Regions from separate parts of the Streptomyces laurentii genome, predicted to be linked through region 2. Evidence: riboswitches for the same ligand, from Rfam matches in the RefSeq annotation. Region 2 holds a riboswitch; each other region holds the start of a gene.

Region 1 (3,234 bases), on a different contig from region 2:
ATCCCAACCCTGTTTTGTCGGACCGACAGGACAGGGTCCGCAGTCTTCCGCCCCGACGGCGCGCGGGTCCACGCGTTTTTCCACCGGGCGGGCGCGGACGACGCGATCCGGCCGGTGATCAGGGGTGACGGGCGGGGAGGGAGGGGATGCGGGGGCGCGGGGCTACCCGGCCGGGGTCACCCGGCGTCCGGGTGCGGGGCGTGGTCCGTGATCTCCGTGCCGGCGAAGGGCCAGGCCGCTATGTCGCGGTAGTGGATCGGTCCCGGGCCGCGGCCCGTGTTGCTGCCGACGAGATGCAGTCGCCCGGTCCGCCAGCTCCGGCCGGTGAAGCCGGCCAGGCCGGCCGCGGCCTCCACGACGGAGCCCGTGTCGCCGCGGCGGGCCCGGGCCAGGGTGAGATGCGGGCGCAGCGGACGGCCTTCGAAGGGGATGCCGCACGCGCGTACGGCGGCGCGTACGTCCTCGGCGAGGAGGTGCAGTCCGTCGAGGTCGCCGTCGACGCCGGTCCACAGCACCCGCTCGTCGAAGTGGCCGCCGCCGCGCAGCGTCAGTTCCAGGGCGCCGCGGGTGGCGGCCAGCCCGGCGATCGGGGGCTGCAGCAGCGGTACGGCCGCGATCGGCAGCTCACCGAGGAAGGCCAGGGTGATGTGCCAGTCCTCGATGCGGTTCCACCGCATGGCGGGGTACGCCTCGTAGGCGGGCCGGAGCTCCCGCGCCAGTTCGTCCTTCGCTTCGTCGGGCGGCGCCAGGGCGATGAACACCCGAACGGTCGCGGCCTGGGGCTGTGCGTTCACGGAGGACTTCGTACCTTGTCGCGTGCCGCGCGGTCCATTCCGGCCCCGGATCACGTGGATCCGGGGCCGGAGCGGCGGGTGCGGGGCGCGGGGGCCGTCAGTAGGCGCCGAAGACGTTGTCGATGGAGCCGTAGCGGTCGGCGGCGTAGTTGCAGGCCGCGGTGATGTTGGCGACCGGGTCGTACGAGTCCAGGGCGGTGCCGGCCACGTGGTAGGCGCGGAAGGTGGGGTCGATCACCTGGAGCAGGCCCTTGGACGGGATGCCGTTGATGGCGTTGATGTCCCAGTTGTTGATGGCCAGCGGGTTGCCGGAGGACTCGCGCATGACGTTGCGGTAGATGCCGTTGTACGTGCCGGGGATCCCGTTGCGGCTCATGATGTCGAGCGACTCGCGGATCCAGCCGTCGAGGTTGTTCGTGTACGCGACGGTCTTCACGGCGGTCGTGGCCGCCTTCGCGACGGCGGGGGCGACGTTGAGGGTCAGGCCCGGGCGGATGTGCATCGGGTCGGCGCCGATGGCCACCTTGTTGTCCTGGTAGACCTTCTGCCAGCCGCCCTGCACCGCGTACTTCGCGGCAATGGCGGAAAGCGAGTCGCCGGCGACGACGGAATACCGGACGGGAGCGGCCGTGACCGCCGCCTTTTCGACTGCGACGGTCTTGGTCGCGAGCGTCGAGGCCTGCGGAGTGGCCGCGACGGCGGCCGTGGCACCGATCAGCGGCAGGGCGACGGCGATGCCGCCGGCCAGGGCGATTCCGCGGGTGAGCGGGGTGAACAGGGCGCGTCGGGGCGTCCGGGATCCACGCATGGCGTTGTCCTCTCCTCCGCCTACGAGGTGAGCTGTCGGGTTCGGGCAGGAGATGCCCGGCCGCGCCGTGGCGCGGCTTCACCCCAAGCCGGATCCGGGAACACCGGAGCCGGCGGAGAACCTGGGTCCCCCGCTCCTGCCGGGTGGTGGGTGGGTGATGTCCAAACGGCGGCAGGACTCGGCGTTCCGTCTGGCTGAGGCGTGACCGTATGCGAAAACAAAGACCGAAAACAAGATGGAAAGAGATCGTAAAGATCGTCTATTCCGGAACTCCGTAAAGGATCATTCCGCCCGGAACCGGCATGCCGTCAATCGCTATTCGCGAGGCTCGAATTGACGGCGCACCAGCGTCCCCGACCCACCCCTCGTCGTGACCTGAATCACTCCCGGGCGCAATAACCCCAAGGCAGACCAAGCTTCCAATCCACCCATTATGGAAATAACAGCACATTGACCGATTTACACCCTTTCGCCCCACCGTCAGGCCGGTGGCGCGGCAGGTGGGACGGGATGTGCGGGGCCGGGCGGCGGTGCGGTCACTCCCCGGCCGGCCGCGCCGGCGCGCCGATCAGCTCCTCGCCGAGCGCGTCGACGCCGGTGCCCAGGCGTACGGCGTACGGCGTACCGGCCGGGCTCGGTGATCCACGCCCGCTCCGGCACCGACCAGTACTGGAAGGCGCGCGGCGCGAGGTCGATCGTGATCGTGGTGTCGGTGCCCGCCTCCGCGCGGACGACGGCGGACCCGGCCGGCCAGAGCGCCGGGCGGGAGCTGACCCGGCTCGTCGCCGGATGGGACGGACCGCAGATCCTCTCCCTCTCCTTCCCCGGCGAGATCGGCATCCCCGCGCACCTCGAACAGGACGAGACGCTCGCGGTGACGTCCGCCGCCGGGGACGGGGCGACCGCGCCCGCCGCGCCCGGCGGCTCGCCGGCCCGTACGCCGGACAGCGCCACCTCGGACGCGTCGGACGCACCGGACGCACCGGACGCACCGGACGCGTCGGATGCGTCGGGCCTGGGGACCTCCGGGAAACGGGCCGCCGTCGTCACGGCGGCCTCGCACCTCTACGCCCTGCACGGCTCCTACGAGACGTCCGTGCAGGCCGTGGCCGACGAGGCGGGGATCACGCGGGCGGCGCTCGTGCACCTCGCCCCGACGAAGCAGGCCCTCCTGGACCTCGTCCTGACCACGCTCGTCACCGAGGCCGACGCCGAGCCGTGGGCCCGCCACCTCACGACCCGCCCCCGGTGGCGGACGGCCGCCGACGCGGTGCCGGTCTGCGAGGCGACCGTACCGTCGCACCCCGCCCACGCCTTCATGACCGACCGGCCGGCCACCGCGCGGCGCGGTCTGACCACCCACCTCGCGGAACTCGGCGTGCCCGACGCGGCGAGGGCCGCCGACTGGGTCGTCGCGGTCGGCCTCGGCGTCATGATCGCCTGGCTGTACGACCCGGAGGGCGTGGACCCGGACACGGCCCTCGACCCGGCCACGATCCTCGCCGCGCACACTCCCGCGCGCGGGGCGGAGGCGAGGGCCACGAGCCGCTGACGGCCCTCGGCGCGCGCCTGGCCGTCAGGGCAGGAACGTGTACGACGGACCGTCGGGCGCGCGATCGCGTACGCACAACG
Region 2 (3,234 bases):
CCGGCTCGCCGTACGCCGGACGGCGGACGCGCGGTCGCCGGGCGCCACCGCCTGACCGCACTCTGGGAGGGAGCTTGGGAAGCTCGCGGCCCCTGGGGAGACCCGGGGGCCGCGAAGCACGAGAAGCACAGGTCACGAGGAGCACAGGTGGCGCGAGCGGCGGTGCGGCGCGGGCGGAGCCCGGGCCACGGCCGCGCTCAGGCCTCCGGCCGTGGCCGGGGGCGAGGATGGGGCCGCGCGGACGACGACGCCGCCCTCGGCCCGTACCGCGGCGCCCGGCGCTTCCTGAGAGCCCTTCCCCCACTGGTGATCGCGGGCGGGGTGGCATATGACCTGCTGACTCCGCCCATGTACACGGCGGCGCCCCTGCTCCCGGTGGCGCCGCTGGTCGCCGCCCCGTTCTTCTCCACCCTGACGACCCTGCTGACCGGGATCGCCGCCGTCCTGGCCAGCACCGGGCTGCTCTTCTTCCACAAGCAGACGAACATCGTCCTCTCGATCACCGAGACGCTGACCGTCGTCACGGTCTCCGCGCTCGCGGTGCTGATCAGCCGGGTGGTGCAGCGCAGCGGCGAGCGGCTGGCCTCGGCCCGGGTGATCGCGGAGGCGGCCCAGCGCGCGGTGCTGCCCGAGCCGGCGGAACGTATCTGCGGGCTGCGGATCGCCGCGCGGTACGAGGCGGCGCAGGCGGGCGCGTTCATCGGCGGCGACCTGTTCGCCGTCCAGGACACCCCGCACGGCGTACGGCTGGTGGTCGGCGACGTGCGCGGCAAGGGCATGGACGCGGTGGAGGCGGTGGCCGTCGTCATCGGGGCGTTCCGGGAGGCGGCCGAGCAGGAGGCGACGCTCGCGGGGGTGGCGGCGCGGCTCGAACGGGCGCTGGCCCGGGAGGGCGAACGGCGGGACGACCTCGACGCGTTCGAGGGGTTCACCACGGCCGTCCTCGCCGAGTTCCCCGGCGCGGGGGAGAAGCCCCGCGGAACGTGGGGGCCCGGCGGATGCGCCGGGCTGGTCCGGGTGATCAACCGCGGGCACCCCGAGCCGCTGCTGCTGTACGCGGACGGGGGGCTACTGCCGCTCCGGCCGAGCGAGCCGGCGTTGCCGCTCGGGCTGGGGGACGTGGCCGAGTGGCCGGACCGGGCCGACGAGACGCCGTATCCGCCGGGCGCGACCCTGCTGTTCTACACGGACGGGCTCTCGGAGGCGCGGGACGCGCACGGGGTCTTCTACGACCCGGCGGAGCGGCTGACGGGACGGATCTTCCCGGGGCCGGAGGAGCTTCTGGACGCGCTGGTGGCGGACGTCCGCCGGCACACGGGCGGCGCGACGACGGACGACATGGCGCTGCTCGCGGTCGGCCGGCCCGGGGCGGGGGAGCCGGAGCGGCGGCGGACGATGCCGGTGGTGCCGGCGGACGGACCGTCGGACAGGTCGTCGATCGGCCCGTCGATTGGCCCGTCAGGCAGGGCGTCGGACGGGCCGTCGAATGGGCCGTCCGAGGGGTCGTGAAAGGCCGAGGAAAGGCCGGCGAAGAAGCTCGCGAAGAAGCTTGCGAAGAAGCTTGCGAAGAGGCGACGAAAAGTGATGACAGGGCGTAGTCGAAGGATCTCGCTCCGGTAACAACTGAAGTGCTGTCACATAATTAATGCATGCCGAAACCTTTCTGAAGGGTGGTCAACTCGGGCCAATCCACCCCATTCCCATGAACGATCACAGGGGACGGCTTGGAATCCGTCGCCCGCGTCTATTAACGTTCGATAACGCAGCGCGGTCGTCCCAGCCGTCGCAAGAGGCGGCACCGTGCGCATGCGCCGAATCCCGTCAGGGAACCGGGGAACCACCAATTGGGGTGAATCGGGTCCTGTCGCACCCGTGCGACACACCCGTAGGAGACCTTCCTGCTCCGAACCCGTCAGCTAACCCGGTAGGCGAGAAGGAAGGAAAGGAGAGCGCCTCCGTGGCCTCCAACCCCCCCACTCCGCACAGCCCCTTCGCGTCCTACGACGGTCCCGGTGGATACGACACCACGGACGGGGTGACGGAGGAGTGGAACCCCACTGAGGACTCTCTGCGGGCCCAGAGCCGTTCCGGCGGCCGGCACCGCGTCGCCAAGCGCTCCAACTTCGCCCGCTCCTCCACCGTCCTCGGCGTCGGTGTGATCGCCGCCGTCGGCGCGGGCGGCCTGGCCACCGCGCAGCAGAAGCCGCCGGTCTCCATCGCCCTCCCGGACGTCGGTCTCCCGGACGTCGACCTGCCCGACGTGTCCGAACTCCCGGGCGTCGGCAAGCTGATAGGCAGCGGCGACGAGAAGCAGGGCAACGCCGCCACCGCCGCGGGCAACGCCGCCACCCAGCCGCTCACCGCGCTGACCTACACCACCCCCGCCGACGAGGCCGGCACGCAGGCCCGGACGCAGACCTCGAGCGACGCCGGCGAGGCGCTGCGCGCCCGCATCCTCCAGCAGGCCGAGCAGCAGCAGGCCGCCGCCGACGCCGCCGAGAAGGCGGAGGCGGAGAAGGCCGCGGCCGAGAAGGCCGCCAAGGAGGCCGGCGCCAAGGCCGACGCCGCCGAGAAGGCGGCCGCCGAGGCGAAGAAGAAGGCCGAGGCCGAGGCCGCGGCGAAGGCCGCGGCGAAGGCGGAGGCCGAGCGGCTGGCCAAGCTCGCCGCCAGCTTCGCGCTGCCGACCTCCTCGTACACGCTGACCTCCACCTACGGCGAGGCCGGCTCGATGTGGTCCTCCGGCTACCACACCGGCCTGGACTTCGCCGCCCCCACCGGCACGCCGGTCAAGGCCGTGCACGGCGGCACCGTCAAGTCGGCCGCCTGGTCCGGCTCGTACGGCTACCGGATCGTCCTGGAGCTCGAGGACGGCACCGAGGTCTGGTACTGCCACCTGTCCTCGATGACGGCGAGCGCCGGACAGTCCGTCGGCACCGGCGAGACCATCGGCCGGGTCGGCGCGACCGGCAACGTGACCGGCCCGCACCTCCACCTCGAGGTCCACACCGCGTCGGACTCCCGGCTCGACCCGGCGGCCTGGCTCCGCTCCAAGGGCCTGGGCATCTGACCGTCTGTCGCCTGCCCAGTCCGCTCTGCCTGCTTCATCTGCCCTGCCTGCCCCGCCTGTCATCCGTTCGGCCGAATGAACGGGAGCGCCTGAGTGCCGGATTTCCCGGCCCGGGCGCTCCAGCGGAACAGGCCCGGCCGCGCGAGGGGTTGAATCGACTCATGACT
Region 3 (3,234 bases), on a different contig from region 2:
TGGGCGGCGCGCAGCGCGACCCTGGTGTGCCCCTCGGGCGAGAGGTGCAGCCGGTCGTCGTCCCAGGCGCGGCGGTCCTGGACGGACCGCAGCGACCACAGGTCGAGTACCGGGCAGCCGTAGCGGTCGGCGACGGCCCGTACGTGCCCGTTGTACGTGGCGATCTTGCCGCGCAGGTGCTTGAGCAGCGGCACGTCGCGGGTGTCGAAGCCGGTCGCCACCATGACGGTGCCGACGGCGGAGCTCAGGTCGGCGATGGCGCTCTCGAAGCGCTCGGCGACGTCGTCGGGGTCCGTGCCGGGGCGGATGATGTCGTTGCCGCCGGCGCAGATGGTCACCAGGTCCGGGGCGAGTTCCTTCGCCCGCGGGATCTGTTCCGTGACGATCTGGTCGAGCAGGCGCCCCCGTACGGCCAGGTTGGCGTAGCGGAAGGCGTCGTCCTCCGGCATCCGGTCGCCCAGCAGGACCGCGAAACGGTCCGCCCAGCCGACGAACGTCCCGTCGGGCCCGGGGTCGCCGACGCCCTCCGTGAAGCTGTCACCGATCGCCGCGTACGACCCGAACGCGTTCTTGTCTCTGGTTGTCGAATCGTCTGCCACGGGAGCATCTTTCCCGGACGGATGTGACCTACGCGACCGTAAGGAGGGGTTGACGACGGGTGATATATGCCACCGATAAAGATTCGACCAAATCGGAATACGGGAAAACCCCCGGCGCGGGTGCGCCGGGGGCTTCGGTCCGCCGCCTCGGATCAGACGCTGACGCCGTGCTGCCGCAGGGCGGCCAGCGGGTCGATGTCGGAGCCGTAGTCCGGCCCGGTGCGCATCTCGAAGTGCAGGTGCGGGCCGGTCACGTTGCCGGTCGCGCCGGAGAGGCCTATCTGCTGGCCGCCGGTGACGGTCTGGCCGGCGGAGACGGAGATCGACGAGAGGTGCCCGTACTGGGAGTAGGTGCCGTCGGCGTGCTTGATCACGACCTGGTTGCCGTACGAGCCGCCCCAGCCGGCGGAGTAGACGGTGCCGGGGCCGACCGCGCGGACGGTGGTGCCGGTGGCGGCGGTGAAGTCGACACCGGTGTGGTAGCCGGAGGACCACAGGGAGCCGGAGGCGCGGTACGGGGTGGAGGTGCCGCCGCTGACGGGGGCGCCCCAGCCGGAGGAGGAGGTCGCGCCGGTCGACGCGGACGCCGAGGCCGAGGAGGAAGGCGCGGCCGAGGACCCGGTGGAAGAAGTCCCGGTGGACGAAGACCCGGTGGACGAAGACCCGGTGGACGAAGACGCGGAGGCCGAGGAGGACGCCGGGGCGGCGGTCCCGGTGGCCGGGGCGGCGGCGGTGCGCTCGCCGCCGCGCGAGGCGCGGGCGGCGGACGCGCCGGCGCTCCGCGCGTCGTCCTGCGGGGCGGCAGCCTTCGGCGCGGCGGGGGCCTGGCCGGTGTGCGCGGCGCGGAGGACGAGCTTCGTGCCCGGGAAGATCAGCGACGGGTTCTCGCCGACGGTCTGGCGGTTGTCGCGGTACAGCTGGTGCCAGCCGCCGGCCAGCCGGTGCTCGGCGGCGATCTTGGACAGATGGTCCCCGCGCACCACGGTGTACGCCTTCGCCGGGGCGCCGGCACCGAAGGTGGCGGCCGGGCCCGCGGCGGGAACGGCCGCGGGGACCGCCGCGGCGACGGCGTGCCGGGGCACGGCGGCGGGCTCGGCGGCGTGGGCGCCGGTCGCGCCGATCAGCGGCAGCGCGACGACGGCGCCGCCGGCGCTCGCGGCGGCGAGTCCCCGGCCGAACGGGCGGATCCTGCGACGGCGGTGCTTACCCTTCGCGGGCATGACGAATTCCTCTCCGTCGCCTGCGAGGTGAGCTGTCGGGTTCGGACGGGAGATGTCCGGCCGCGTGGGTACGCGGCTTCACCCCGAGCCGTCCTTCGTGACGCGCCTTTGCGAGCGCCGAGGGACCGGCGTGTTACCTGGGTCCCCCGCTCCTGCCGAGTACGGGTGAGTGCGGATTCCGGGCGGTGGCAGGATTCGGCGGTCCGTCCGGAGTGAACGCGACGCTAGACGAGCGAAGTCGACGGGAACAAGCCGCCGTAATCCCTTTTCCCATGATCGCGTCCTTTCCGGACGGAATTCCCGTCACTCCGCGCCGATGACGGACTCTCGGTTTTCCTTTCCCTGAAGGGAATTGGAAAAGACGATCAACAACGGTCCGTCAGCATATGACGCTGCTCACGTCCGGATTCCCATCTCCCCAGTAACCAGGGCGCGTTATACCGAACCCAGCAATTCGGACAGATCGCTCATCATTACCCCCGAGGGGTGCACCCTGAAGCAGGCCCCGGGATGATGCCGGAATAACGATCCCGAGAGCAGGAGCGACCGTGACGCGCGAGACGACCGAGCCCGAACTCACCGGCGTACGCAACTTCCGTGACCTGGGCGGACTGCCGACCGCGGACGGCCGGGCCGTCCGCGCCGGGCGGCTCTTCCGCAGCGGCCACCTGGCGCACGCCACCACCGAGGACGCGGCCTTCCTCACCACCCTGTCCCTGCACACGGTGTTCGACCTCCGCAACGACGCCGACCGACGCCTGGAGGGGCCGGACGTGGCCCTGCCCGGCGTGACGAACGTGAACATCCCGCTCAGCGACCCCGCCGACGGCAAGGACTTCTGGAAGCTGGTGCGCTCCGGCGAACTGGCGCAGCTGCGCGGGATCCTGGGCGAGGGCCAGGCGGCGGGCCGGATGACCCACTCGTACCAGCGGATGATCGTCGAGCGGACCGCGGAGCACAGCCGGATCCTGCACACGATGGCCGGGGAGAGCGTTCCGGCGCTGATGCACTGCGCGGCCGGCAAGGACCGGGCGGGGCTCGCGATCGCGATCTCCCTGCTGGCGGTCGGGGTCGAGCGGGAGGCGATCGAGGCGGACTATCTGAAGTCCAACGCCCCGCACCGGCGCTACAAAATAGAGCGCAGCTCCACCGCTCCGGACGGGATGTCACCGGAGGTGATGGAGCTGCTGGCCCCGCTCTTCGACGCGCGGGTGGAGTACCTGCGCGCCGCGTTCGCGACCATCGAGTCGACCTGGGGCTCGGTCGACGCGTATCTCCTGACGGGCCTGGGGCTGGCCCAGGAGACCCGTGAGCGGCTCAGGGGACGGCTGCTCACAGGGGCGGCCGCGGGGGCGTGAGGACCCGACTTCCGGATCGGGCCCCCCGGACTCTCGCCCGGCGCCGTTACTGGCCGC

Evidence for each region. Region 2 has a riboswitch for cyclic di-AMP ahead of ABZ693_RS29440 (M23 family metallopeptidase). Riboswitches for the same ligand answer to the same signal wherever they lie in the genome.
Region 1: another riboswitch for cyclic di-AMP. It lies ahead of ABZ693_RS19800 (transglycosylase SLT domain-containing protein); the one in region 2 lies ahead of ABZ693_RS29440 (M23 family metallopeptidase).
Region 3: another riboswitch for cyclic di-AMP. It lies ahead of ABZ693_RS32890 (M23 family metallopeptidase); the one in region 2 lies ahead of ABZ693_RS29440 (M23 family metallopeptidase).

What each region holds. Positions count from the first base shown of each region.
Region 1 covers NZ_JBEYHT010000030.1:52,351-55,584, reverse strand. The annotation lists gene ABZ693_RS19810 (ABC transporter ATP-binding protein) at 1-2, opposite strand, end outside; gene thpR (RNA 2',3'-cyclic phosphodiesterase) at 177-794, opposite strand; gene ABZ693_RS19800 (transglycosylase SLT domain-containing protein) at 892-1,602, opposite strand; cyclic di-AMP (ydaO/yuaA leader) riboswitch at 1,607-1,769, opposite strand; gene ABZ693_RS19795 (fibronectin type III-like domain-contianing protein) at 2,083-2,442, opposite strand; gene ABZ693_RS19790 (TetR family transcriptional regulator) at 2,477-3,154, shown strand; gene ABZ693_RS19785 (SMI1/KNR4 family protein) at 3,179-3,234, opposite strand, start outside.
Region 2 covers NZ_JBEYHT010000062.1:18,474-21,707, forward strand. The annotation lists gene ABZ693_RS29430 (MFS transporter) at 1-55, shown strand, start outside; gene ABZ693_RS29435 (PP2C family protein-serine/threonine phosphatase) at 148-1,509, shown strand; cyclic di-AMP (ydaO/yuaA leader) riboswitch at 1,800-1,946, shown strand; gene ABZ693_RS29440 (M23 family metallopeptidase) at 1,958-3,067, shown strand; gene ABZ693_RS29445 (aldo/keto reductase) at 3,229-3,234, shown strand, end outside.
Region 3 covers NZ_JBEYHT010000083.1:12,071-15,304, reverse strand. The annotation lists gene ABZ693_RS32895 (SGNH/GDSL hydrolase family protein) at 1-599, opposite strand, end outside; gene ABZ693_RS32890 (M23 family metallopeptidase) at 752-1,819, opposite strand; cyclic di-AMP (ydaO/yuaA leader) riboswitch at 1,824-1,997, opposite strand; gene ABZ693_RS32885 (tyrosine-protein phosphatase) at 2,368-3,177, shown strand; gene ABZ693_RS32880 (DUF6126 family protein) at 3,224-3,234, opposite strand, start outside.